Regions from separate parts of the Flagellimonas oceani genome, predicted to be linked through region 2. Evidence: riboswitches for the same ligand, from Rfam matches in the RefSeq annotation. Region 2 holds a riboswitch; the other holds the start of a gene.

Region 1 (14,835 bases), 170 kb from region 2:
GAATGACCATCGAACATTTGGGAGTGGTAGAGGGCGGCATCGAAAATTTTGAAAGCAAAGAGGCCAAAAAGTGGGCCGGTGCCGGGGAAGAATATACTTTGGAAGAAATCGATGGCAGTACCCAACTTCGGGTAGAAATGGAAATGTTGGAGGAGTACAAGGATCTTTTTGAAGAAGCATGGCCCAAAGCTTTAGAAAAAATTAAAGAACTGGCCGAATCATTACCATAAATGCACATTTCATATTAACCTTATAAAACCTAAACAATGAAAGTAAACCCTTATTTAAATTTTAACGGAAATGCCGAGGAAGCCTTTAATTTTTACAAATCGGTATTTGGTGGAGATTTTACGGCAGTCATGAAAATGAGCGATGCACCGGACAGTGATAAAATACCAGCGAAAGAAAAGGACCGCATCATGCATATCTCACTACCTATTTCCGAGGACATCACATTAATGGCGTCGGATATTCTGCCCTCCATGGGCCATTCCCTGAACAATGGTAACAATGTTTACTTGTCCTTGCATCCAAATAGTAAAGAAGAAGCTGACCGTTTGTTCAATGGACTTTCCCAAAATGGTCATATAGAAATGCCCATGGCCGATCAATTTTGGGGAGATTACTTCGGAAGTTTCGTGGATCGGTTCGGTGTTCATTGGATGATCAATTATAATCCTGAATTTTAGTAATCTTTCAAAATTTACAGAAACCGCTATGCACAACAGCTTTATCGAGCAATCTACAAAAACAGTGGAAGTGTTTTCTACCTCGGTGACATCGATTGAAAAAGGGGAATTTCTTTTGGACAGGCTCCAAAAGGAATTCCCTTACTATGAAATTAATTTCGACCTCGAGGATTGCGACAATATCCTAAGAGTGGAAAACGTTGGGGGAAATTTGGATTCAGCACGGATCATCTCGTTTATGGAAAAATACGGGGAAAAAATCAGAATATTATGAGTTTTCGGGCTTTCGGATAAACCAACTATCCAAAGAAAGAGCGCGAATGGAACAAGAAAAAAGAATATTGCATACATTTACACCTAAATAAGTTCTTTACTTAATTTCTTTATCAAAACGATAGAGGTTCTCGACAAGTGTCGGGATTAAAAGGGAATCGTGTGTAAATCACGAGCTGACGCGCAACTGTAAGTCCGATTCCATTTTGGGATAGTACGTTTTTGCCAAGTGTGCCATTGTCCACTGATACAGGGGATGAGAAGGCGGCAAAGATCGGACAAGCCAGGATACCTGCCTAGATCGTTCCTACTTTGTAGGATTTTGACGGTGCCTTCGCGTAAAGGGCAGGTCGAACGTTTGAAATTTACCCGGAACCTTGGGCAAATTCCATTCCCGTTCTTCTTGTTTGAGGCATTGCGAAGTTGAGCTAAGGAGCTTTTATCTAATTGTTCAATTTTATAAAAGCTTTAGCAATGAAAACAAGCAATTTGGGCTACCCAAGAATTGGGGCCCACCGTGAGCTGAAAAGGGCTTGCGAAAAGTATTGGTCCAACAAAATCTCTTTGGAAGACCTTGTCGAAACCGGTAAAAGCATACGTGCGGAAAACTGGAAGCTTCAACAAGAGAAAGGAATCGACCTTGTTCCATCCAACGATTTTTCCTTCTACGATCAAGTTTTGGATACCACGTTAATGGTCGGGGCCATCCCAGAGCGTTACAAAAACGTTCAGAAGTCAAGCAAAAACCTTTTGGACCTATATTTTGCAATGGCAAGGGGGTTGCAAAAGGATGGAGTGGATGTCATCGCCATGGAAATGACCAAATGGTTCGATACCAACTACCATTACATTGTTCCTGAATTTATAAAAGACCAAGAATTTGAGTGGGTTTCGCAAAAAGTGGTAGAGGAGTTCAAAGAAGCCAAAAATTTGGGCATACACACCAAACCAGTACTCCTAGGCCCCGTGACTTATCTATTATTGGGCAAGGAAAAGGAGGAGGGCTTTCATCGGCTCGACCTTTTACAGAAATTGATTCCCGTCTATCATTCTATTTTGAAAGAGCTGTTGGATGCAGGTGCAACTTGGGTCCAGTTTGATGAACCTATACTTTCTACTGATCTTTCAAGTAAAGAACAGGAAGCCATTGGCATAGTTTATAACGGAATAGCAGAATCATTTCCAAACCTAAAAATCCTATTGGCCAGTTATTTTGGCGACTATGGCGATAATCTGGATACCGTCCTAGATCTGCCAGTTTGTGCCCTTCATTTGGATTTGAAACGGGGACAGGGTCAGTTGGATAACGTTTTGGAATCGGAAAAGCTCAAAGAAAACACATCCTTGTCCTTAGGGGTTGTTGATGGACGCAATGTCTGGAAGAATGATTTTGAAACTTCATTGCAGTTCATTCAGAAAGCCAAAGAAAAATTGGGCGAAGAACGTATCATTGTTTCTCCGTCCTGCTCCTTGCTTCATGTTCCCTATGATCTAGAGCTTGAAGAAAACGAAAGGATACTCTCAGCCGAAATAAAGGATTGGATGGCATTTGCCAAACAGAAACTGGAGGAGCTTCAAAGTTTGAAAATACTGGCAAAAAGTCCCGACTACAGATCCCAAAAGCTCTTTTTGGACAATGCCGCTTCGATGGAAAGGAGAGGCGGTTCCAAGTTGATCCATAAACCTAAAGTAAAACACCGACTGGAACAGTTGGAGAAAAAAGACTATTACAGAGAATCGCCATTTGCCAAAAGAAAGATCCTTCAGGAAGAGCATTTAAAATTGCCACTATTTCCTACCACTACCATTGGTTCGTTTCCGCAGACCCAAGAGGTAAGGCGAAATAGGTCGATGTTTAAAAAAGGAGAACTTCAAGAGCGGGAATATGTGGGTTTTTTGATGGAAAAAACAACCGAGACCATTCGTTTACAGGAAGAAATAGGTCTCGATGTTCCCGTGCACGGAGAATTTGAGCGTAACGATATGGTGGAATACTTTGGGGAGCAATTGGAAGGTTTCACCTTTACCCAGAACGGTTGGGTACAGAGTTATGGTTCGCGCTGTGTAAAACCACCGATCATCTACGGGGATGTTTCAAGACCTGTTCCCATGACGGTATTTTGGACCTCGTTTGCACAATCGTTGACCGATAAACCGGTAAAGGGAATGCTCACGGGACCGGTAACCATTTTGCAATGGTCGTTTGTTCGGGACGATCAGGCACGCTCCGCGACCTGCGAGCAAATTGCATTGGCCATTTTGGACGAAGTACTGGATCTGGAAAAGGAAGGTATCAGTATTATCCAAGTAGATGAACCTGCAATTCGCGAAGGGCTGCCCCTGCGTAAAAAGGACTGGGGAAGGTATTTGGACTGGGCGATTGGAGCCTTTAAACTGTCCACGAGCGGTGTGAAGGATTCCACCCAGATTCATACCCATATGTGTTACTCTGAGTTCAACGACATTATCCAGAGCATTGCGGACATGGATGCCGATGTGATAACCATAGAGTGTTCCCGTTCCCAGATGGAACTGTTGGATGCTTTTTACGAGTTTGATTATCCCAACGATATAGGCCCGGGAGTGTACGATATTCATTCGCCAAGGGTTCCGTCCGAAGAGGAGATTGTCAAACTATTACAAAAAGCAGAACATGTACTGCCAGCATCCAAATTGTGGGTAAACCCGGATTGTGGGCTAAAAACCAGAGGTTGGGAGGAAACCATAAACGCCTTAAAGGTAATGGTCTCCGCAGCACAGCAGATGAGAGAAACTGTTGGCCAGCCATCAAATTAAAACTGATCGGGGCCGATCTGGTATCGGCCCCTTAAACAAAAAGAATATGGTAAACGAAAGTAACATCCGCATTTCACCATTGCTCAGTTTCGATTTTTATCTCGAAAACTATCACAAGTTGATGGGGCAGCTTAGAAAGGAATTTGAACTAAAGCAGATGAGATCAATATTGAGAAATAATATTGGCGACAACATTCAGCATATTATAAAAACCGAGGATTACGAAGCTTTGGTCATTACCGACCTGAATCAGGCCATAGTCTGGGTAAATGATGGTTTTACAGAAATGACAGGCTACCATAAAAACTATGCACTGGGCAAAAAACCTAGTTTTCTTCAAGGAGAAAAGACATCGGAAGCAACCAAACAGAAAATTAGGGAAAAGCTCAAAACCGAACACGGCTATGAGGGCTCCATACTAAATTATAGAAAGAATGGAGAGGCCTACCGGTGCCGAATAAAAATAATCCCATTGTATGATTCCAAAAAACAGCTGACCCATTTTATTGCGTTGGAGCGGGAATTGTTGGCCGCTTAAAAAAGAAAATTAATTTGCCCGATCTTCTTAATATTTCTGCCATCCTGTTTTATCTTTGCCCTACTAAATAATCGCTTTCGTTGACGAACCGCAGTCTCCCCATACTATTCACACTTTTATATGTAATGGCCATGTTACGGCCCGTTATGCCCGTGTTCGAATATGTGGTGAACCAAGATTATATTGCGGAATACCTTTGCGTGAACAAGGACAAGCCCATGCTGGATTGTAACGGAAAGTGTTATTTGGCCAAAATGTTACAAGAGGAACAGGACGAGAAAAGGCAAAATTTGCCATCCATTAATTTAGAGGAATATCCAATCGGTTTTGTGAACATCCTTTTCTGTGATTTTGTGGAAATTATATCGGAAACGAACAAGTTGCCCGAATTTATACAGAGTGATCCCGGGCAGTTCGCTCAATCTGTTTTTCACCCGCCCAACTGTTGATTCAAATTTTATTGGTTCTAAGGCTATTTCCCATTTTGGGATCATAGTCCTATGCAAAGTATTTGGTGATGTTCATACCGTGCACCATCCGATGCTGCGCAATTAATTTTAACAGGAAATCCAAACCATTATAAAGGATTTCCCATAACCTTAATATTTGAATTAAAAATGAAATCATTATATAAATTATCCATCTTACCGTTCTTATTTGTTTTTGTAATCTCTTGTAGTGATGATGACTCTTCCGGAGACGAACTAACGGGATCGGGAATGGTTAAAATCGAATTTGACAACAGCGTTGCCGGGGATGACCTTATTTTGGGCTCTTCGTACACCAACTCCCAAAATGAGACCCTGACCATAGACCGTCTCAATTACATTGTGGGCAATTTTAGGCTCACCGATGCCCAAGGGAACGTATTTACCTATCCCAAGGACCAAGGCTATTTTATAACCAGCGAGGAAACAGGAAATACCGAAGTGGTTTTGATGGATGTCCCTGCCGGCAGATATACCACTATGACCTTTGGTATAGGTGTGGACCAAGAAAAATACCTTTTGGGGGCCGAAGGCCAAGGCGATTTGTTGACAGAGGCAGAAAGCACCAACATGATGTGGTCTTGGCAAGCAGGCTATAAATTTTTGAACTTTGAAGGCTCTTTTACCTCTACGACCGTAACCGAGGCCACAGATTTTAAAATCCATATGGGAAGCCACGGTTCCAGTTTGGACAACTATAAGGAGACTACCTTAAGTTTGGGCACCGAAGCTTTGGTAAGCGATGACATGACCCCAATTATTCATCTTGTTGTCAATGCAGGCAATATTTTGGACGGGGACAACAAAATATCGCTAACAGAACAGGCCGTGATTATGGTGAGTGAGGAAAAATCACCAAAAATCGCTGTGAATACTTCAAATATGTTCAGTGTGGACCATGTTCACAATGGAGATGGAAGCTCACATTAAAAGATACTTTGGGCCGTCCTTTTATGGACGGCCCATAAATCAAAAAGTATGAAAACAAAGTATCTTTTTTGGGCAATACCACTTTTGATGCTGGGAGCCTGTAATAACGACAATGGGGAGTATATCGACATTGAGGATAACGAGCGTTTGTCCGTTACCTTACCTGCCAATTTTCCGCCCATGGTGTACAATGTGGAAGAAAACCCACCGACCAAATATGGCTTTGAGCTGGGCAAAAAGTTGTTCTACGACGGAAAACTGTCCGCGAATGGTTTTATATCATGCGGCTTCTGTCATGAGCAACGATTCTCCTTTACGCACCATGGCCATCAATTCAGTCACGGTATAGACGACAAAGAGGGGACAAGGAACACGCCCTCGATAGCCAACATGGCCTTTTTCTCCGAATTTGCTTGGGACGGGGCAACCAGTCATTTGGACCTATTTCCCATAATTCCCATTACAAACGAAGTGGAAATGGGTGAGACCATGACGAGCGTATTGGAAAAATTAAGGGCGGATAGTCAGTATCAAAAGGAGTTCGAAGCAGCCTTTGAAGAAGGGGGCGTCAACCACGAAAACTTTTTGAAGGCCATTGCCCAATTTATGGTGATGATGGTTTCCTATAACTCCAAATATGACAAATATGTGCGAAACGAAGATGGTGTCACCTTAACGGAGCAAGAACTCCAAGGAATGCATGTTTTTCAGGAAAAATGTGCAAGCTGCCATACCACGGACCTTTTTTCCGATGGAAGTTTTAGGAACAATGGGCTTCCTCCAAATTCGAGCCTGAACGATATTGGACGCGCCGAAGTAAGCGGCAGCACCAACGATACGTATAAGTTTAAGGTGCCCAGTCTCAGGAATGTGGCCCTTACCGCACCCTACATGCACGATGGCAGGTTCGGGAGTTTGGAATCTGTGCTGAATTTTTATCAGAACGGCGTACAGGACTCGCCTACTTTGGACCCCTTGCTCAAAACTGAAGAAGGTCTTGGAATCTCCCTTGACGATACCGAAAAACTGGCCTTGATCGCATTTTTGGGCACACTCACCGATGAAGAATTTATTAATGACGAACGTTTCGCCGAATACTGATTTTATGAAAACATATATAACAGCAGCTTTACTGATTATGATGGGCATTTATACAATGCAAGCAAGCGAGATGCCCATAAAACTTTGTTACCGGACCGTTTCATACACCTCAATGGAATTTGATGATTTCTGCGATGTTTGCGGTTGTAGTGGCAATGGCGGAAGTATGGGGTTTGGCACCGGGCTCAACAACAATTTTATAGGGCTTCGGTACATTGGACAACGCTATAGGTCACGCGATGGAATCTTTTCCAATTCGCCGTGGATTGATGAAAATTTCAATACCATACAATTATGGACACAAATCCCGGTTGGAAAAAGGTTGATCATCAATGCGGTGATGCCCTATCAATTCCATTCCAGGGAATTTTCGGACAATACGGAGCAGCATATCAACGGATTGGGGGATGCCACTGTCCTGGGGTTTTATCAAATCCTAAAACAAACACCGGACAGTATCATTTCTATTGAACCACAGCACACTTTACAATTGGGAGGAGGCATAAAAATGCCGACCGGTAAGTTCGATGAAGAAAACCTCGAAGGAAGTGTCAACCCAAGTTTTCAGTTGGGCACAGGGAGCTGGGACTATGTTTTGGGGGCCAATTACGGCGTTACCCATCGTAATTGGGGTCTTTCTGCCATGGTCAACTACACCATCAAAACCAAAAATGATAAAGAATATAGGTTCGGAAACCAGTTCAACTATGCGCTAAATGCCTATAAAACCTATTATTTGGGAACCAATTTCGCTTTAACGCCCCAGGCTGGAATTGGTGGGGAACATTTTGAGAAAAACAAGGAGTTTGGGTTTGAAGTGAACGACACAGGCGGAAATGCCCTTTTCAGTAGGTTGGGGGTTGAGGTAAATTACAGACAATATGCCTTGGGGCTGTCTTCGATGCTGCCCGTTGCCCAAGATTTGAACAATGGTAAGGTTGAGGTAAAGAGTAGATTTTCGGTCTATTTGAATATCAACATTTAATACATACAGAGTGCCGGGAAGCATTTTGTTTCTTGGTACTCTTTTGATAATTAACACCCCAGTGGGTTTATGTGAAACTACTATTGATTAACCTCCTTATTTAGCCCGTAATTAATATCTTTGTTCAACATGGGGTGCCCCCTTTAGGGCTGAGATCATACCCGGAAGTCGAGTACTTCGCACCTGATCCAGGTAATGCTGGCGTAGGGATTTAGGCAAGTTTGCCCGTATTCCAATTTGGGTACCCATGATTTTAAATATAGGTTACTTAAAAAAATGGAATACTTTTCTCAACTCGTGGTTTTACAATGGATCGGAACCCTTTTTGGGGTGGTTCAGGTGTTATTGGCCAGACAGAACAATATCCACAATTACCTTTTCGGCATTGTTGCCATTCTCATCAGTGTCTGGGTGCTCTATCAATCCCAATTATATGCCGATATTTTGCTCAATATGTATTATCTGGTCATGAGTATTTATGGTTGGTTTTATTGGAAGATGGGCAAACAAAAACAAGAAGCCCCCATCTCTTACTCTACCAAAAAGGAGCATGGCATAGCTGCGGGCATTGTACTGGGCTGTTTTATTTTGATGGCCTATTGGCTAGGGCAACATACAGATTCCGATGTGCCATATTGGGATGCCGTGGTCTGTGCCTTTGCATGGGCCGGTATGTGGTTGATGGCCAAACGAAAAATAGAGAATTGGGTATATCTGAACATCAGCAATATTATATCCATACCCTTGCTCATTTATAAAGAACTTTACATTTATGCCGGCTTGACCGCTTTTTTGTTCACCGTTGCAATTTCGGGGTATATCAAATGGAAAAAAATAATAGACAACAATAACAGCGAGGCCTATGCAGGAGCCTGATGAATTGGATTTCAGCAAGTCGATTTTCAGCGATGAAGTTTTAGCGTGGATCGCGAAGGAAAACCTCTGGAATATTTGGGTGCCCCAATGTTTTGGAGGACTGGAAATGTCCTTTTCCGAAGGTCTGGAAAAACTGCGGTCGCTCGCCAAAATGGATGGCAGCCTGGGCTGGACCGTTACCCTGTGCAGCGGAGCCAACTTTTTCGTGGGCAATTTACAGAAAAGCGTGGCCGACGATATTTTTACGAACCCCGAACGTCCCGTTTGCTTTGGAGGAAGCGGCGGAGTTTTTGGAACCGCTGAAAGGGACGGGGACGGTTACATTATTTCAGGAACTTGGAAATATGCAACTGGGGCACCTTACCTTACCCATTTTACCTTGAATGCAAAAATTCAGGAAAATGGTAAGGATATTGTTCAAAAAGATGGTACGCCAATGGTGCGCTCCTTTGTGCTGAAAAAAAATCAAGTGGAAATTATACCGGATTGGGAAACCATGGGGTTAAAGGCAACTGCAACGGAATCATTTAAAGTAGAAAAGCAGTGGGTTCACGAAAAGTATAGTTTTGTTTACAATGAAGTGCATCGGCCGCACCCAATTTTCAAGGTGCATTTCTCCATTTTTGCAGACCTCACATTATGGGTCAACTATGTGGGAATGGCCGAACATTTTCTGGAAGAGTCAAAAAAAATAAGCGGTTCCACAGAACCTATCCGCCAATTGCTGGCCCAAGTCGAAATAGCTGGTTCATTGTTGATGGGATATGCAGCACAAATAGAAAAAAATGTAGCACAAGGCGATACATTTTCCGAAAAATTCATAAATAAAGTGCACGATGAAGCCTCAAAATCCGTAAAACTGCTTTCACAGGCGATTTTGGGCACATACCCAAGTCTGGGGATTTTGGCAAGCACGGAAAGTCATGTGCTCAATCAGATATTCAGGGACTATTTTACAGCGACACAGCACCATATTTTTAGGAAGGGAACAACATCAACAAGAATTTTAAAGGACATAAATTAGCTATAGGATGGCGCAACGGATTGAAAATCCTTCATCTTATGCGTAAAGTGACCTATGAAAAAGTTAATCTCAAGTTTACTCATCACCCTATTATTGGGTCCATTGTTGGCATGTAATAATGATGACAATGGCAATATGGGCCCAAGAAACAATTCAATTTTAGGGAAATGGAAATTGACGGCGGCTTATATTAGCTCGGGCGGACCACAATATTGGGTAGATGTCGAAGATGGGGAGGAGATAGAATTCCTTTCCGATGGCAGTTTCACTTCTACCAATTATCCGGAATGCACCGAAGACGGGTATGTCCTCGATGGAGAAAGTCTGGCACTACATTATGATTGTGAGGATATGGAGCTGGTCGCCGAAAACGAAGAGGGTGTGATCACCTTTAGGATAGAATTCAAGAATGATGGATTCCTATTATCACCCACCAGTGTAATCTGTATCGAGGGTTGCAGTTACAAATATGAAAGGATGGATTAATGGTCGTTTTTGGTTGTAGAATCCGCAAATAACCATGTTCTCAATCATAAAGCCCGTAATTCCGGTGCCATACCATTTCAGATTGACTAGGTATTTAGTAGATTTGGCAATAAACCAACTTCTAACTAGCTCATGAGATTAAAGCAGCGTACCTTTTACTTCCTTTTTACATTTTTTTTAAGTTGTGCCATCTTCGCACAAGATTTCGAAGCCTTAAAATACAGGACCATTGGCCCTGCAAGGGGCGGTAGGGTAACCACCGTTACGGGAACGGCCATGTTGCCGGGTACTTTTTATTTTGGCGCGACCGGTGCCGGTGTCTGGAAAACCGAAGACTACGGGACCAGTTGGCACAATGTTTCCGATGGATTTTTTAAAACGCCTTCCATTGGGGCGATAGAGATTGCGGCCAACGATCCCAACATTGTTTATGTAGGTACTGGGTCCGATGGTATCCGTAGCAACATCATCGAAGGCAAGGGAATGTACAAATCCATTGATGCCGGAAAAACATGGGAGCACATTGGATTGGAAAAAGCAGGGCAGATAGGTGCCGTGGAAATAGACCCTACGAACAGCAATATTGTTTGGGTGGCGGCCATTGGAAATGCGTTTAAGTCCAACGAGGAACGTGGTGTTTTTAAAACAACCGATGGTGGTGAAACTTGGGAAAAGGTACTCTATGTTTCCGACGAGACAGGATTTGCCGATTTGGAGTTGCTTCCGGGCAATCCCAACGTAGTGTATGCGGCTGCTTGGAAAGCACGTCGTACACCTTGGACCATTGATTCTGGCGGAAAAAACAGTGAAGGTGGCATCTATAAATCCGTAAATGGCGGAAAAGATTGGCAGAAATTGGAAGAAGGACTTCCTACGGGATTGATCGGAAAGATTGATTTGGCCGTTTCACCAGTGGATTCCAGAATATTATATGCCGTTATCGAGGCCCCAGGCGAGGATAGGGGGTTGTACAAATCTGTAGATCAGGGCAAATCCTTTGAGCATGTTTCAGATGATGAAAGATTGGTGAACCGACCATTTTACTATACCAATATTGAATTGGATCCTACTGATCCCGATATCGTTTACTCCAATGCCAATCCATTGATAAAATCCACCGATGGGGGAAAGACTTGGAGACGAATGAGCGTTCCCCACGGCGATAACCACGATATTTGGCTCAACCCAGATAATCCTGATTTATTGATCCAATGTAACGATGGTGGCGCCAATGTATCGCACAATGGCGGGGAAACATGGTCCACCCAGTATAACCAGCCTACGGCCGAGATTTACCAAGTTGCCGTAGATGACCAATACCCCTATTGGGTGTACGGTGCTCAGCAGGACAACACTACATTGGCCATACCAAGCATGTCTCCTACGGCTACATCCCCTGCGAACGGAAGTACAATGATGGATGTCGGTGGATGCGAAACAGGTCCTGTGATCCCAATGCCGGGCAATCATTATATCGTTTACAACAACTGCAAGGGACGCTTTAGCGTTTATAGCAAAAAAACAGGACAAAGTCGTGAGTATTCCATCGGAGCATCAAACATATATGGACATAATCCGAAGGATTTAAAATATAGATTCCAGCGAGTAGCACCCATCCATGTGTCACCGTTTGACCCGGAAGTGGTGTATATGGGGTCCCAATTCCTACACAGGACCAGTAACGGAGGAAAAAACTGGGAAATTATCTCTCCAGACCTTACCGCCAATGAACCGGACAAGCAGGTGATTTCTGGAAACCCGATTACAAGGGACATCACCGGAGAGGAATACTACAGTACGCTGTATTCCATCAGGGAATCAAAAATAAGCAAAGGTGTTATCTGGACAGGATCCAACGATGGCGTTATCTCCATCACAAAGGACGGAGGTGCCACTTGGAAGAACGTAACCCCCAAGAAATTGCCCAAAGGCGGAAGGATAGAGTCCGTGGAACCATCACAGTTCGACCCGGCAAAGGCCTACGTTGCGGTGGACCGTCACTTGTTGGGCGATACTACACCCTATCTTTACAAAACGGATAATTATGGTGAAAGTTGGGAATTGATTAGTACAGAATCCAACGGGATACCATCCGACCATACAACGAGGGTTTTACGGGAAGACCCAGCTCGCGAAGGATTGTTGTATGCGGGTACCGAGTACGGCATGTTCGTATCCTTCGATGACGGCGCAACTTGGGAGAAGTTCCAACAAAACCTTCCGGTGACCCCAATTACGGATATTGTACTTTTTCGTGGGGACTTAATTTTAAGTACCATGGGTCGTGGTTTTTGGATCTTGGACAATGTGACTCCCCTGCAAGATGAAAACATAACCAAATTGGGCGATACACCAGTGTTGTTCAAACCGGACGACACCTACAGATACCAGACTCCATGGGGCGGCGGCGACTTTCCGGAATACCCATCAACCAGTGTGATCATTGATTATTACCTGCCATCCGACGTAAAAGAGGGTGTCAGTCTTCAAATTATGGATGCGCAAGGCAAGGAAATCTCCACTATTGTGAGTGATTCTACCAAGTTGAGGGCTGCCACGGAAAAAGTGGAGGATATGAGCTTGAGCATGACATTTGTTTACATGAACGAAAAGTTGGAAACCAAAAAGGGAATCAACCGGTTTGAATGGAACTTGCAGCAAAAAGGGCCTTGGGACAAGAATGAACGAAGAAGATACAAGAACGGCCCCATGGTATTACCGGGCAAGTACACGGCAAAACTAACGGTCGGCGACCGATCTTTCGAGAAATCCTTTGAAGTGCTCATGGACCCCAAAGTCGAGGATGAAGGCATTTCCATGGCCGATTTGAAAGAGCAGCAGGAACTTCAGTTTAAAGTGATAGACCTGTTGTCCGAAGCACGGAAACTTCAGGACAAGGTTGAAAAGAAAATCAAAGAGCTGGAAAAATCAAAAGCGGGAGAGGACAAAATCCAACCTTACAAAGACATTTTAAAAGAGCTCAAAAACGATGAAGGTGCCTACCCCGAAGTGGTAATGGTCGCCCAAATATCCTATTTGTATTATATCGTGAGCGGTTCCGATAAAGAGCCGGGCCAAGAAGAAAAGGATAGATACCAAGAGTTGCTGGCCCAATTCAATGAGCTTAAGGGAAAGGCCAATTTATAATTCAAAAGCCCCTTTATAAGGGGCTTTTTCTTTTTATTGCAATTCTTCACACTGAAAACCTTTGTTGTGCAATAACGAGGAGATTATCGGTGCGTCCAAGTTCTTGCTCTCCACTCGAAGAATGTTGTCGCAATCCTCCAGATCAAAGTTCCAATGCCCATTGTTATGGACCAACCTGTTCAACCATGGACGAAGCTGTTTTACTTCACCTTCCTGTTTTACGGAAGTTTTAAATACATGGACGGTTATCATAATTTAATTGCGGTCATAAAAAAATGGGGGCTCAATATTTAGGGAACGAAGATACACATAGCCTTGGCCGCGGTGGTGAATCTCATTATCAATAAAATACAGGATAGATGATTGGACCGTTCCTTCATACTGCCCAAAAAGTTTGATGTGCTCCTGGTAACGTTCCAATGGAATCTGTGCCCATAATTTGATGATTTCCTCTGTGTCCTGGTCCCATTTCTTCAAAAAACCGGCCTTTGTGCTACCGTAGTCCCTGTGTTCGTCAAAGTCCTCGGTTTTGCCCGATACGATTTCCGTAAGTCCCGGAACGGCAATGGCCAAAAGTTCCTTTACCATTTCGGCAAAAGGCCGCATTCCGCCAATACTGTGTTCAAAGAACTCTTTTTCAGGAAAGGCTTCGATGAGCTTTCGAGTAAGTTTTCGGTGGCCCTGGTAATGCTCCAAAAATTGTACGGGTGTAATTACTTGGGCCGTTGTCTGTTCATTAATGGTCTTTTCCATAAGATGATGTTTAAAGGTTTATTGTTTCTGAAATCAAAAGTAAAACGGGGGAGTGACAGCCCCGTGTCAGCAGTAAAAATCAAAAACAAAAAAAGTTGTTGACAGGCAGTTGTCATAAGGCCGGCTTAGCTTTGGCGTTTTACAAATGATGAAAGATGAACAGGAACAAATCTCCCTTCCTTGGATTGAAATCCTATCTTTGGGAGATAGCTCATGCAATTATGGGAATGGATACCGTAAAACGTTTTGATAGAATAGTCGCCATTTTAATTCAGCTGCAGACCAAGCGCATTGTAAAGGCACAGGAACTCGCGGACCGGTTTGAGGTGAGCTTGCGTACCATTTACAGGGATATTCGCACCTTGGAGGCCTCGGGGGTCCCGATTGTAAGCGAAGCGGGAGTGGGTTACTCCATTATGGAAGGTTATCGTTTGCCCCCTGTGATGTTTACCCGCGAAGAGGCCGGAAGTTTTGTGGCCGCCGAAAAGCTCATGCAAAAATTTACCGATAAATCCCTGGGTGCTTATTATGAGTCGGCCATGTTCAAACTAAAATCGGTCTTGCGCGGAAAAGAGAAAGATTGGGTGGAAGCTTTGGAGTCTCAAGTATCCATAGTACCGGGACAGGTTCTGTTTAACGAAAAGGTACCCAATGCCCTTGAAATTTTGTTCGAGAGCATTGCAGAGCGGAAACAGGTATTTCTCAGGTATGAATCATTGCGGGAAGAGACCCCTTCGGAACGGTGGATT
Region 2 (14,835 bases):
TGTCCTTATTTTCCCGGGCAATATATCGCAATACACCAACGGAATCGATGCTTTTGGGCTGGACACCGATCAAAAACGATTGATTCGACTGTTCTTTCAACCTGTGCTGATTTTTTGGGCATTATGGTCCACTGGAGCTTTGAAACATTTGATGAACAAATCCAAAAATTGACATGGAGACACCTTCTTTCTATGATTTTGAGGCCAATGGCCTGACTGGTGAAAAAATGAAACTGGACCAATTCAAGGGCAAGGTCGTTTTAGTTGTAAATACCGCTAGCGCCTGTGGGTTGACCCCACAATATGAAGGGCTGGAAAAGCTATATCAAAAATACAAGGACAGGGGATTTGTGGTCCTTGGTTTTCCTTGTAATCAGTTTGGCAACCAAGAAGAGGGGACCTCCGAAGAAATTCAGCAATTCTGTCAAGTAAACTACGGTGTAAGTTTTCCCATGTTCGAAAAAATCGAAGTGAACGGAAAAAAAGCACACCCAATCTTCAAATTCCTAAAATCCAAACTTTCCGGCGGCCTGCTCGGAAGCAAGATCAAATGGAATTTCACCAAGTTTTTACTGGATAAGGATGGGGTTCCCGTAAAAAGGTTCGGACCAACATCAGTGCCAAAAGAGATTGAAAAGGATATCGAAAAACTATTGTGACCAAAAATATGAATGCCCCCGAACTTTATTTGGAGAACCAACTTTGTTTTCCATTGTACGCCGCATCTCGGCTGACCACAAAAATTTATGGCCCCTACCTTGAGGAATTAGGGATTACCTATCCACAATACCTGGTACTGCTGATTCTATGGCAGCATAACGACCAAAGCGTAAAAAAAATTGGCCAACAGCTGTATTTGGAATCCAACACACTTACCCCCTTGCTAAAACGACTGGAGCAAAAGCAACTCATTGAACGCAACCGCTCCACAACAGATGAGCGCACGGTTATGATCTCATTGACAAAAGCAGGAAAAGTACTGAAGAAAAAGGCCAAACAAGTTCCCGAAAAAATCATAGCCTCCTTTGGGGATGACACCATTTCCGAAAAAGAAATCGTCACCTTCCAGAAAACTTTGTTTAAATTATTGGAGGTGCTCAATGCCAAGACTTCTTAAACCTGTTTAATTTTTTCCAGACTTTTGATGGGTACATTTGTATTGGATAATAATTAAATAACAATGTTTTATGAGAACCTCCTTTGTGCTATTTTTTGCCCTTTTAGTGTTTAGCTGCAACACAAAACAGTCCACAGATTCCAAGAAAGAAGCAATTGTGGAAACCCAATCCCCATCCGATACGTTGACCAAACATTTAAAACCGTTTAAACAAGACCTGCCCACCATCGGGCTTTTAATGTACAACGGGGTGCTCCAAAGCGAAGTGGTAGCTACTTCCGACGTTTTCGCAAAACCATCGGCCGATGGAGAACAACTCTTCAACGTTATCACCATAGCCGAGACAGAAAACCCAATAACCACCGAGGAGGGCATGCATTTTGTTCCCGATTATACCTTTGATGATTGCCCTAAATTGACCGCTTTGTTCGTTCCCAGCGCTTATGATATGTATGCACAGGTGCACAATGAAAAAATAGTGGAATTCATCAAAAAGAAAAACAACGAAACCGAATATACGGTGAGCAACTGTGCCGGGGCACACCTCATTGGCGCGTCTGGAATTGCGGACGGAAAGAAAATCGTAACTTGGATAGGCGGTGGCAAACAACTTCAAAAGGATTACCCCAACTTAAAAGTTCAGGACGATAGTTTGGTAACCTTTGTGAAAGATGGAAAATTTTACTCGTCCAACGGCAACTTGGCAAGCTATATATCCGCATTGAACCTTTTGGAAACCATGACAAGCAAAGAGCATCGCACATTTGTGGAAAGCTATTTATATTTGGACCGTCTCCAAAACTGGAAAGAAGACTAGTTTTGAATAAAAACCAAGAATATGTCCAAACCAAAAATCGTAGTACTTACCGGAGCTGGAATGAGCGCCGAAAGCGGCCTCAAAACCTTTCGTGACGAAAATGGACTTTGGGAAGGACACGATGTTATGGAAGTCGCATCGCCGCAAGGATTTGCCCGCAACCCAGAGTTGGTGCTTGAGTTTTACAACCAACGAAGAAGGCAATTATTGGAGGTTTCCCCAAACAAAGGCCATGTGGCACTGGCAGAACTGGAACAAGATTTTGATGTGAGCATTGTTACCCAAAATGTGGACAATCTTCACGAACAGGCCGGGAGCTCCCATGTAGTGCACCTGCACGGGGAATTGTTCAAAGTTCGAAGCACAGTGGATGAAAACCATGTTCTGGATTGGAAAAAAGATTTGGTTTTGGGGAATTTGGACGATAATGGCCATCAGTTGCGACCACATATAGTGTGGTTCGGCGAAATGGTTCCAATGCTTGAAACTGCAGCGGAAATTACCCAAACAGCGGAAATATTGATCATTGTCGGCACTTCCATGCAGGTGTATCCAGCGGCAAGTCTGATTCATTATGCACCCAAACAAACACCTATTTACTTTATTGATCCCAAACCCAATATCCGGTCCACCGATTTTGACAACCTTACCATCATCCCCAAAACCGCTGCAATCGGTATTACAGAATTGGCCGATCAACTTAAACATCGCAGATGAACCGTGAGGAACTTCATATTGCGCTTAATTCAGGAAGAATATCCAAATCTCAAATTGATGGATTGGTCAAGGAGTTGCAAGCAGCTCCACAACTGGCACAAACCCTCTATAATGAAGTTTTACTCGAAGACAAAAAAGGGACCTTCAACGCGAGTTGGACCTTCGACCATTTAATGCGCAAGGAACTGCCCTATATCCTTCCCTTTATTGATGATTTTGTGGATGGTTTATCGGATTTAAAGTCCGAATCCTGCATTCGTCCCATCGCCCACGTTTGCGAAATGGTCAGCGAACGCTATTTCAAGAAAAAAGATCCCGTTTTCGTCCAAAATATTTCGGACAAACAGTTGAACAAAATGGTGACCTCTTGTTTTGATTGGCTCATTGGCCCCATGAACGTTGCACCAAAGGTATTCGCCATGACAAGTCTTTATTATCTTGGGCTAAAGTTTGGTTGGGTGCATTCCGAACTCAAACTGGTTTTGGAGGACAGCTACGCCTCGGGAACCACAGGATACAGGAACCGGGCAAAAAAAACTCTGGATAAGTTGGCCAAATTGGGTGTCTAAACCGCGGCGTTTAAGTATCTTTGACCCTTTCAAAATTTTCTGGACCATGTCGCTGACACAACTAAACGCCATTTCGCCAATTGACGGTAGATATAGAAACAAAACCAAAGCCTTAAAAGACTATTTTTCGGAAGAGGCCCTGATCAAATACCGTGTTCAGGTAGAGATCGAGTATTTTATCGCACTTTGTGAAATTCCTTTGCCGCAACTGGCCGATTTCAATACAGCGCTGTTTCCTGAATTGCAGAAAATCTATCAAGAGTTTTCTACGGAAGATGCACAGGCCATCAAGGATATTGAAAAAACCACCAACCACGATGTAAAGGCGGTTGAATACTTTATCAAGCAAAAGTTTGATGCCCTGAACCTTCAAAAATACAAGGAGTTTATCCACTTTGGGTTGACTTCCCAAGACATCAACAACACGGCCATTCCACTATCCATCAAGGAAGCCATGAACGATGTTTACGTACCCTCCTATTTGGAGGTTTTTGAAAAATTGAAGGAGCTGGCCAAGGAATGGGAAAACATCCCAATGTTGGCCCGAACGCACGGTCAACCTGCCTCCCCTACCCGTTTGGGCAAGGAAATCGATGTTTTTGTGGAACGGTTCAAAGAGCAGTTCAATTTATTGAACGATATACCGAGCGCTGCCAAGTTTGGTGGTGCCACCGGAAACTACAACGCTCACAAAGTTGCCTATCCAACAATTGATTGGAGGGCTTTCGGCAAACAATTTGTTCAGGAAAAACTGGGGTTGCACCACTCTTTCCCAACCACCCAAATTGAGCATTACGACCATATGGCCGCTTTGTTCGATTGTCTAAAACGAATCAATACTATTTTGATTGATCTGGATAGGGACATTTGGACCTACATATCCATGGATTATTTCAAACAGAAAATAAAAAAGGGGGAAGTAGGCTCTTCGGCCATGCCGCACAAGGTAAACCCCATTGATTTTGAGAATTCTGAAGGGAATTTAGGTTTGGCCAATGCGGTTTTTGAACATTTATCGGCGAAATTGCCCATCTCTAGATTACAACGCGACCTTACGGACAGCACTGTTTTACGAAATGTCGGGGTGCCGTTCGCGCATACCCTTGTTGGGTTTCAATCGACCTTGAAAGGTTTGAACAAGTTGGTATTGAACCAATCCAAGTTCGAAGAGGATTTGGAAAATAATTGGGCCGTGGTTGCCGAGGCCATCCAGACCATTTTGCGAAGGGAAGGCTATCCGAACCCGTACGAAGCTCTAAAAGGATTGACGCGTACCAACGAAAAAATCAACCAAAAATCAATTGCAGATTTTATTGAGACCTTGAACGTTTCAGATGATATTAAAACTGAGTTGAAACAAATTACCCCGGCGAATTACACTGGGGTTTAGTTTGGCTCCATAAAAGCGAATTGTATTGACTCTCCCGTTAGGTTTATTTTCCAAAACCTAGGTTCCTTGAAAACATAAAGCAAATTGTTGTTTGTGTTTGGAACAATAAAATATATATGAAGTCCAGCAATCCCCCCAATTATATTTTACAATTTGGGTAGGTGAAATTTGCAATAATAGCTCCATTGGGGATTCACAAATGGTACAACTAGGTGTCTCATCTGGCCCGTTGCACCAATATGGATAACCCCCAAGCATAACTCCTTTATTTCTCAAATGTGGGTTTTGCTTAAAGCCAACCAGGGTACCGGCAGCTTTTTCAATATTGTCCACCTTGTCCCAATATTCCCCTGTAACTCTATTTGTCTCAGGGTCAATCAATTTGTTCATGTCGCTCCAAATAACGGGTATGTACAATTCAAACCCTACAAAATCCGGAAAACTATCTTCCAAAATCGACTCCACCTGCTGCTCTTTGATCAGTAGTTCTTTAGGGTCACCGTAATCCGGTAAAGGGATTAAAAAGGCATCTTCGGTCTTTAATGTTTCATATGCAAAGATTTTCCAACCTAATGCCGTTTCCGTTTCATCATTAAACGATACCGATGTTCGAGATAGCGCAGTATTACATGAGTGGCAATAAAAAAAAGAAAAAAAATGGAATGGAGAAGCGTGTAAATATGAAGAGGAATGGACTTGTCCAATAAATGTCATAGGCCATTCACATGCTTTACAAATTGGCCATTCCATTCCAACTTTTCCAGCAGGTTGACCACCAAAACGGGTAGCCAATATATCCTTGGACCAACCTTCTTGGTCCTTAGCAATCAATTTCGTCCGCTTTTTAATTAAATGATGGTATTTATTTAAAAAGTTCCCTGCCATCCATAATCTAGATTTATTTCCTAGCGGCAATTTACGCAGACCTTCCAGTAAAATTTATTTCAGTCTCAAATTGGCTGAAATTAACTTATGAAGAGGTAATGACTTGCAACTATAGAACTTAATTTATCTACGCTATTATTTTAGTGAAAAAGATGCCTCTAAGCTGGCAGGCAATGGTGAAGTTAGAATTTTATACAATAAAATCCAACTAAAGCCTTTAGGTCAAGGAATACTCAGTTTTTTTATGGGCTTACACCAATTCAACCAAAAATCAATTGCAGATTTTATTGAGACCTTGAACGTTTCAGATGATATTAAAACTGAGTTGAAACAAATTACCCCGGCGAATTACACTGGGGTTTAATATCTTAAGGGAAGCGGAGATAATCAACCTCCTTTTTGCACCTGTACGCGATGCGGGTAAGGAATTTCAATACCTGCTTCGTCAAGAGCGACTTTACTGTTTTCATAGGTAGCAAAATAAACATCCCAATAATCTTCCGGTTTGCAGAAGGGACGTACGGCAAAATTCACGGAGCTGTCCGCCAGTTCCAAAACATTTACGGAGGGTGCAGGATCTTCGAGCACTTTATCGTTCGAGGTCAACACCTTTAACAGTACTTCTTTGGTTTTTTTGATATCCTCGTCATATCCTACCCCTATAACGGTATCGACCCTAACTTTTCCTTCCGCGGTATAATTGATGATGTTTCCATTGGCCATGGCACCGTTGGGAACAATGGCCAGTCTATTTTGAGGGGTAACCAATTTTGTGGTGAATATTTCGATGCCCTTTACCCTGCCCAAAACATCTTGTGCCTCGATAAGGTCGCCGATTTTGTACGGCTTAAAAATCATGATGAGCACTCCTCCCGCAAAATTGGAGAGCGAACCTTGCAGCGCCAAACCTACCGCGAGACCCGCAGCAGCTATGACCGCGGCAAAAGTGGTAACATCCACCCCCAGTCTGGAAATTACTATGATTATCAAGAACACTTTTAACGCCCAAGAAAACAGGTTCAGTAAAAATTTCTGCAGGGATTGGTCGTACTTGCTTTTGGACATCACCTTTCGGGTACCCTTGATTATTTTATTTACCACCCACATTCCCACCAAATAAATGATGAGGGCGGTAACCAGTTTGGGGCCAAATTCTTTTGCCAATTCAATTGCGTAATCGAACCATTCTTGTGCTTTTTCCATAGGGGTTGGTTTTGTTAGTGTTCTTATTATGAGACACTAAGATACTAAACAAGGTCACGTTTTATGCAATAATAAAAAAGGGCGACATTTGTCGCCCTTGTAAAACTTTCTTGTTACCGTTGGTTTCAGCCTTTTAGAAAATCCCCTATTTCACCAAGTCCTTCCCCTTTGTAATCGGATTTTTGAATGGCCTGCATTAATTGGATAATATGCGCCGGGTTCATGTTTTTTCCCAATACGCGTACCAAGGCAAAGCCTTTGTCGTCGCTATCCCCATAAATAATGACCTCATCTATGGCATCCTCATCGCCCAAGTATTTAATGACGCCCTTGCCATATTTTGAATTGATTTTCATCAATTCCACAAAGTCATCCCCTTTCAGGATTTCACGTACTTTTTTCTTCTCCATTTCGTATTCCACTTCGTTCTCTGCATTTTTCTTGAATGCCAACAGATTGAACTTACGAAGCGATTCGATGGCTTCCTTTTGCGTCGGGTTCAGTTCCTCCTCGTTCAATTTGAGGATGCTCGCCGGAACATCTATGGACAAAAAGTTGGGATTCTCCGAATTGTCCACATAATATTCCTGTAGACTTGGCTGCGATGCGCATGAAGCTAAGAGTACCGCTCCGGCCACCAACATGGTTTTAATAATATGTTTCATCTTTTCTATGTTTTTGATTGATTCCGTAACCTAAAAATCGGTTGACAATAATTAGTTGGCTTTAATTGTGCTTTGTTACAATCACCGACCCACTATTGTCAACCGTGGTATGATTAATTCTTCTTCCCTGCTTCGTTGAGCTCTTCGGGCAAGTTCATTTTTTTGGTCAACGAACCGATTTTGTTCAGGTCGATATCCCCGGTAAGGGACAGGATGACCGTTTCGAACTTTCTGCCGTTCGCCTCAACATCTCCCATACCTGTCACGAACATAAGCAGTTCGCTAACGTGGTCGGCATCCCTGCCTTCTTTAATGTAGAACTTGACATTGGCATCTTTGTCCTTAACCCGCATCAATTCCTCCATTTTGGAAGACCTAAGATAGCTGTCCACAGAAGACTTCATGTTCTCTCCTATTTTCTTGTCCTCGGTAGTGAAGACCTTCAGGCTTTTCAGGCTACTTGCAATATCCATAAAATCCTGTGCTTCGGGGTCATCGACCTCCACATCGATTTTTGCCAGCAGGTTGAACATACTTTTGTTCACCACTACGGATGTAACTTCATCCAAATCCTCAAATTGGTCAAAAAGGGATTGTGAAAAACCTGCCAAGGGCAACAATGCCATTACTGTGATTAAAATATACTTCTTCATCTTGTTTCGTTTTTTAATTGTTGTTGTAAATTTTCTCTTTCGCTTCTTCGAACTCTTTTAAGTAGGCCACCTTTTCTGTTCCGCGGCTAAAATTTTCTGCTAAGAGTTCAAAAGCCTTTTTGGTTTCTTGGTAAGCGTATTCCGCTTTTTGTTCCTCCAAACGCTTTGTTTCTTGGTACTGATTACCAAAATAAATACCGAAGGTCAAAACTACTGCCGCTGCAACGGATAGCCACTTGTAATAGTTTACTCTAGGTTTTAATGGTACCTGCTTGGTGTACTTTTCTTCCTTCGCCATGGAGAAGTAGTTGAACATAGGTTTGTACTGCTCCAAGTGAGGTGCGACCTCATCTTGTGAAAAATACGCCCTAAGTGTTCTTTCCTCGTCCACTGTTGCAGTGGCCTCGAAATACTTCTCCAATATTTTTTCTATGTTACCCAATTCCATAGCTGTGTTTTTTTATTAATTCGTCCCTAACTGTTTTTCTCGCCCTCGACAGTGCTACGCGCACTGCTGTGGGTTTCATGTCCAAGAGTTCGCATATCTCGTCGAACTCGTATTGCTCTACATCCCGTAGCTGCAATATCATTTTTTGTTGTTCTGGCAGTTCCTCCATAATCCGTTCCATCCAACTTATGCTGTCCTCGGCCTCCAATTGTTTCTGTAGGGAGGTGTTCTCATCGCTGTAGTTACTATGGACCAATTTTAGGTTTCCTGCTTGCTTGGACTTTAAACGGTCCAAACAAAAGTTTTTGGTCATCGTCATGGCAAAGGCCTCTACATTTTTGTACTTTGACATGGACTCGTTCTTTGACCAAAGCTTCAACAAAATTTCCTGAGTGGCGTCTTCCGCTTCTTCCCTGGAAACCAACAGTCGCTTTGCGAGCCTGTACAGTTTGTCCTGAAAGGGCAATACCACATTTAAAAATTCTGTTTGTTTCATTTGGTTGTCTTAGTTGTTTTGTGCCGTTAATATCGACTTACACTATCCAGACGATACATATCGAAAATTGTTACAAAAAATTTGCTATCTGCCTATATAAGCCTATTTTGCAAAGGAAATTTGCATGGTTTACCATGTAATTTTACTCAATCCAACCTACACCTCTGATAAATTTGGAACAAAATTTGAGTAAATTCATTAAAAATTAAGCTATGAAAAAGTATTATTTCCTGTTTTTAGGATTGTCCTTGTTGCTGGCATCCTGTAGCAATGACGACAATGGCATTGAACCCGGTCCAAACCCTAACCCAGACCCAACAGCAGATGTGGCTGCCCAAAATTTTATGTGGAGGGCCATGAACCTGTGGTATTTTTGGCAAGCTGATGTACCTGACCTTGCTGATGACAGGTTCACCACCAATGCCGAATACACCGCATTTTTAGAATCTTATCCCGATCCGGAAAATTTTTATTACAGTATTTGTAACAACCATAGGGAAATAGTGGGTTCAAATGCCGCTATTGACCGTTTCAGCTCTGAGAATGATAACTATAAAGATTTAGTGAACAGTCTTTCGGGCATATCCCAAAGTAATGGCTTGGAGTTTGGATTGGGCACAATTGGGGACACCAACGATGTTTTTGGGTTTGTACAATACGTTTGGCCCGATTCCGATGCTGCTACCAAGGATATATCCAGAGGAGAATTTTTCACAAGAGTGGATGGCGTGCAGCTCACCGTAAGCAATTATATTGAACTGTTATATGGCGATAATAGCACTTACACACTTGGAATGGCTACCGTATCAAACAATACCATTTCCGATAGTGCAAAAGAGGTAACCCTGACCAAAGTAGAAAACCAAGTGGAAGACCCTATTTTGATCGCAGAAACCCTGGACGTAAACGGCACTAAGGTTGCCTATTTGATGTACAACCGTTTTTTGAGCAGTTTTAATGAAGATTTGAATGATGCTTTTGCAAAATTTAAGGCCGAGGGTGCTACAGAATTGGTTTTGGATGTCCGCTACAATCCGGGCGGAAGTGTAAACACCTCTCGCCTCTTGGCAAGCATGATTTATGGTGCCAATACCAGCGATGTTTACATTAAACAACGATGGAACGATAAGATTCAAGCTGAGTTTTCCGAAGAAGATCTTACGGATTATTTTGCAAATACTACTGGAGAATCAGCTATCAATTCACTTAATTTGAACAGAGTATTTGTGCTCGCAACAAATGGTTCCGCTTCCGCAAGCGAGCTTGTTATGAACGGTCTTGCCCCGTACATGGATGTTATTCATATTGGGGAAGTTACCAGTGGAAAAAATGAATTTTCAATTACTTTGGTCGACGACCCTGGCAATTCCTTTATCTATAACAGTGATCGAGAAGGCAATATCAATTCACAAAATAGCTGGGGATTGCAGCCTTTAGTGGGCAGAAACGAAAATGCGGATGGATTTTCCGATTATACCAGCGGTCTGGTTCCAGATATTGCCCTAAGCGAAGATTTGACCAACCTTGGTGTTTTGGGGGATGTAAACGAACCTCTCTTGGCCCGCGCCCTTCAAGAAATAACCGGGGTTTCCGCAAAAACGGACTTTACCGTGAAAATGCCCGCAGCATATTTTGATAGTTCACGACTGCACACTCCGGTCAAAGACAATATGTATCTGGAAAACCCATTACAATTGAACAAGTAATAAAAAAGCGGCCGATCGGCCGCTTTTCTTTTTTAAAGGTTTAGGTTGAGACCAACCCTAAAGTTTCGTCCTCGGGTAGTGAAGCCAAGCAATTCCCTATAATCTTCATTCAACAAGTTGTCCGCATTCACGAACACATTGAGTTTGTTCTTGATCAGCTCGTGCCTGATGGAAAAGTTCAACAAGGAAAATGGTTCCAAAGCGATATCCGAAAAGGTATTGAAATCGGTATCAAAACGTTCCCCGGTGTAGGCATAATCCAACGATGCATTGGTGCTTTCACAAAACTGATACCACAAAGAAACATTGGCCTTGTGTTTTGGAATACGGATGGCATTGTCCCCTTTCCGTTCCGTAAAGGTATAATTGGCGTTGACACTAAAATTACTCAAGGGCAACCACGTAGCCTCTACCTCTACCCCATTGGCATCGATTTCATCCGCCACATTGATGCTCATAAAATTGGCATCGTATCCAATGGCATTGGTTTCATTTCTATCAAAATAAACCGTGCTGATTCTGAACGTATGGTCCAGTTTAAATTCAATACCACCTTCAATGGTCGAATTTTCTTCCGGCTCCAACTCGGGATTTCCGCCAAAAGCACCGAACAATTGCGTTAAATTAGGGGTAATGTACGATGTGGCATACGACCCCATCAATTTTATATATCCATTTTCCGTATCAAACACATAGGATGGGTTCACATTGTACACAAAATGATTTCCGTATTCGGAGTGAGTGTTCAATCGTGCACCGGCATTCAAGTTCAGGCCAAAGTCCGAAACATAGACCACATTCGCATAAGGGTCGACGATGGTAAAATCAACTTCATCAGCGAATATTGCTTCATCCTTTATATAGTTCACCCCTAAAACAGTGTGGAATTGCTCACCAAAAACATATTTGTTATAGACATCCAATACCCAATTGCTTCCCTCGGTAATGCTTTCACCAAAGGTATCGTTGGCCACAGACTCATAATCGGTAAACGCCGTGTTCAAGTGTATAGAACCTTTGCCATAGCTCAATTCGGAGGAAAGACCAACACGCTGCTGCTCGTTCTCGCCCAAATTTGGAGCTTCGGCCATCGAGGCATCGTATTCATTCTTAAACTTTGTTTGGTTTCCATAAACCTGAACTCCAAAACTTTCCGAAAACTGACAGCCCAGCTTTACATTGGTGCTAAAGTGGGAAAAAATATCCTCTTCGTTTTCGGGAGTCACCGCTGCCGACAATCCACTTTTATATCTGTTGGAAAAATCGACCCCATAATTGAACTTGCCCAAAGTCCCGTTCACATTGGCGTAATTCTGAATACTTCCAAGATTGTAATTTTGGTCATCCGCCGTTTGATTGGTTCCTACACTCGTTTCAAAATTACCGGCAATCTTCTTTTGCGAGCTTTTTTTTGTAGTGATGTTGATCACCGCCGTAACCGCATTGGTACCGTACAAAGTACTTGCCGCTCCTTTAATGATTTCTATGGATTCGATGGTGTTGGGCGAAAGCAAACGAAGGTCGTACTCGGCAGAAAATGTTGATGGGTCCTGCACACGGACACCATCAATAATGATCAAGACCTGACGCCCACGACCACCACGGGCATACACCCCAAGCACGTCGCCGTCACGGCCGCGACTACCGGCAATCTCGATACCACTTTTGGTATTGATGATTTCCGCAACCGTCCTGCCTTGGTTGCGCTGCATTTCCTCGGCAGTGATTTTGATTACTGTTTTTCCTGAGTTTTCTCTTTTCAATTCAAATTTTGAATCGCTTACGACAACCTCGTCCAGTTGCTGCACTTTAAGTGAATCTTGCGGTACATTTTGCGCAAAAATGCCCTTCCCCGCCAATAGGGCGGTAATTAACCATAAATGATTTTTTTTCATTTCGTTTAATTGAATAAACGGGAGAATAGTATGATACCCATACGTAAACCTTTATCCCGAAAGTTTAACATTGTTTGTTTGAATCTGGCAGGTCTCCTGGCTTGTGTTTTGCCCCCTACCTTCCCACCCATTGGGCAGTGGCTTTGAAGAAGAGACAATCGCCTACTACGTACTGATGCTCAAAAAACATCAGTGCCGATTCGGCACATACATTTACAGTTGCGGGAACAGCTCCGGTTTTGCACCGGATTCCCTTTTAATCCCACGGAAACATCCGTGCGAACCAAAATTCGAGGCCAAAGCTAATCAAACTGTTTAATCTTTTCCCGTAAAACTTAAATAATCTTACTTTTGGTGTATGGCAACAAAACAAAGGTCAATTCTATTCCTGAGCTTCCTTTTGGTGGGTTTGATGGGATGCAAACATGCAGAAAAAAAGCAACCTGTTCAGAAAAATGACACAGTTTCGAACATTGCACATGCAACGGGTTTCACGGTGCAACATGAGGGTGACATTACGGTTATAGAAGTATCCAACGCGTGGCCGGGAGCGGACAATTATAAATACGCCTTGGTGCCAAAAGAAAAACTGGCCGCCATGTCTTTTCCCAGAGATGCTTATGATGCCATCATTGGAACACCTGTAGAAAAAGTAGTGCTTACCTCCACAACCCATATTGAACCCATTAAACAATTGGGGGAACTCCCTACCGTGGTCGGATTCCCCAATACGGATTACATCTCCTCCCCAGAAGCTAGAAAACTCGTGAACAGCGGACAAATCCAAGATTTGGGGATGAACGATAAGCTCAATACGGAAATGGTGCTTGCCTTGAATCCACAACTGATTGTCGGGTTCAGCATCAATAATGAAAACAAGGCCTACGATATTATTGAAAAATCAGGAACGCCAGTAGTCTACAATGGCGACTGGGTGGAGCACACACCTTTGGGAAAAGCGGAATGGATAAAATTCTTCGCTCCTTTCTTTCAAAAAGAAGCCTTGGGCGACAGTATTTTTGCATCGGTTGAATCATCATACAAAAAAGCCAAAGAGATTGCCCAAAAAGCAAAGACCAAACCAACGGTTTTAACCGGCGGATTGTACAAAGATGTCTGGTACGTGGCCGGTGGGAATAGTTGGATGGCCAAATTTTTGCAGGATGCCAATGCCGATTATATTTGGTCCGATACTGATGAAACCGGAAGCATAGGACTCAGTTTGGAGTCGGTCCTGGAAAAAGCCCAAGATGCTGAATATTGGTTCAATCCATCAGCAGTGACCACTTACTCCGAATTGGCCGAGGCCAATACGCACCATCAACAGTTTGATGCATTTAAAACCAAACACGTCTATTCCAACGCCATTGACAAAGGTGAAACCGGAGGGCTTATTTTTTATGAGTTGGCCCCTCACCGCCCCGATGTGGTGTTGAGGGACCTCATCAAAATATTGCATCCGGAATTATTGCCGGAACACGAACTGCAATTCATAAAACCATTGCCATAAATGCAGGGGCCGCGAACATATCGGTTCTCCTTTTTGCTAATGCTTTTGGCCTTGTTGTGCGCTTGGCTCCTAAATGTGAGTTCGGGGTCGGTGAACATCCCTTTCGCGGATATGTTGTCCACCCTGTTCGGAGAAAACCCGAAAATCACTTCGTGGGAATACATTATCTGGGATTATAGGATACCCAAGGCATTTACCTCTATTGTGGTCGGGGCCGGACTTTCCTTGAGCGGACTTTTAATGCAAACCCTGTTCAGGAACCCCTTGGCCGGCCCGTTTGTATTGGGAATCAGTTCGGGGGCCAGTTTGGGAGCCGCTTTACTTTTGATGGGTATCACTTTATTGACAGGATATGGCGCATTTACCTTTCTGGGCGATGTTTCCTTGGCCATTGCCGCAAGTATCGGTAGTTTTTTGGTCCTTTTGATTGTAATGATAGTTGCCCAAAGGGTGAAGGATACCATGGCGCTGTTGATCATAGGGCTGATGTTCGGGAGCATTACCTCGGCCATTGTTAGCGTTCTGGCCTATTTTTCCACAGCAGAAAACCTGCAACGTTTCATTTTTTGGTCCTTCGGAAGTGTGGGCAATCTATCTGTGAACCAACTGCTTTTGTTGGGGGGCATTGTCGCACTAGGTGTTTTACTGAGTATTATCTCCATAAAATCGTTGAACGCCTTTCTTTTGGGAGAAAACTACGCGCAAAGTCTTGGTGTTTCCTTGAAAAAATCCAGATTGACCGTCATTGTCGCGACAGGATTATT

What was found. A riboswitch is a leader RNA that binds a small molecule or an ion and turns the genes downstream of it on or off. The one in region 2 is predicted to bind cobalamin.
Region 1: it holds a riboswitch for cobalamin, as region 2 does, so the genes downstream of both, metE (5-methyltetrahydropteroyltriglutamate--homocysteine S-methyltransferase) here and GVT53_RS09140 (TonB-dependent receptor plug domain-containing protein) in region 2, are expected to answer to the same signal.

What each region holds. Positions count from the first base shown of each region.
Region 1 covers NZ_CP049616.1:2,135,452-2,150,286, reverse strand. The annotation lists gene GVT53_RS09890 (SRPBCC family protein) at 1-230, shown strand, start outside; gene GVT53_RS09885 (VOC family protein) at 267-689, shown strand; gene GVT53_RS09880 (hypothetical protein) at 718-963, shown strand; cobalamin riboswitch at 1,071-1,276, shown strand; gene metE (5-methyltetrahydropteroyltriglutamate--homocysteine S-methyltransferase) at 1,437-3,758, shown strand; gene GVT53_RS09870 (PAS domain-containing protein) at 3,805-4,296, shown strand; gene GVT53_RS21045 (hypothetical protein) at 4,377-4,745, shown strand; gene GVT53_RS09860 (MbnP family protein) at 4,914-5,714, shown strand; gene GVT53_RS09855 (cytochrome-c peroxidase) at 5,763-6,815, shown strand; gene GVT53_RS09850 (autotransporter outer membrane beta-barrel domain-containing protein) at 6,820-7,800, shown strand; gene pnuC (nicotinamide riboside transporter PnuC) at 8,077-8,676, shown strand; gene GVT53_RS09840 (acyl-CoA dehydrogenase family protein) at 8,663-9,700, shown strand; gene GVT53_RS09835 (hypothetical protein) at 9,755-10,186, shown strand; gene GVT53_RS09830 (WD40/YVTN/BNR-like repeat-containing protein) at 10,319-13,333, shown strand; gene GVT53_RS09825 (hypothetical protein) at 13,367-13,585, opposite strand; gene GVT53_RS09820 (DinB family protein) at 13,589-14,086, opposite strand; gene GVT53_RS09815 (helix-turn-helix transcriptional regulator) at 14,308-14,835, shown strand, end outside.
Region 2 covers NZ_CP049616.1:1,963,275-1,978,109, forward strand. The annotation lists gene GVT53_RS09070 (DoxX family protein) at 1-172, shown strand, start outside; gene GVT53_RS09075 (glutathione peroxidase) at 174-659, shown strand; gene GVT53_RS09080 (MarR family winged helix-turn-helix transcriptional regulator) at 668-1,117, shown strand; gene GVT53_RS09085 (DJ-1/PfpI family protein) at 1,188-1,934, shown strand; gene GVT53_RS09090 (SIR2 family NAD-dependent protein deacylase) at 1,956-2,651, shown strand; gene GVT53_RS09095 (hypothetical protein) at 2,648-3,220, shown strand; gene purB (adenylosuccinate lyase) at 3,267-4,610, shown strand; gene GVT53_RS09105 (DUF1963 domain-containing protein) at 4,668-5,495, opposite strand; gene GVT53_RS09110 (mechanosensitive ion channel family protein) at 5,883-6,698, opposite strand; gene GVT53_RS09115 (DUF4252 domain-containing protein) at 6,824-7,363, opposite strand; gene GVT53_RS09120 (DUF4252 domain-containing protein) at 7,477-8,016, opposite strand; gene GVT53_RS09125 (hypothetical protein) at 8,030-8,464, opposite strand; gene GVT53_RS09130 (RNA polymerase sigma factor) at 8,451-8,960, opposite strand; gene GVT53_RS09135 (S41 family peptidase) at 9,173-10,666, shown strand; gene GVT53_RS09140 (TonB-dependent receptor plug domain-containing protein) at 10,699-12,561, opposite strand; cobalamin riboswitch at 12,631-12,864, opposite strand; gene GVT53_RS09145 (ABC transporter substrate-binding protein) at 12,920-14,071, shown strand; gene GVT53_RS09150 (FecCD family ABC transporter permease) at 14,072-14,835, shown strand, end outside.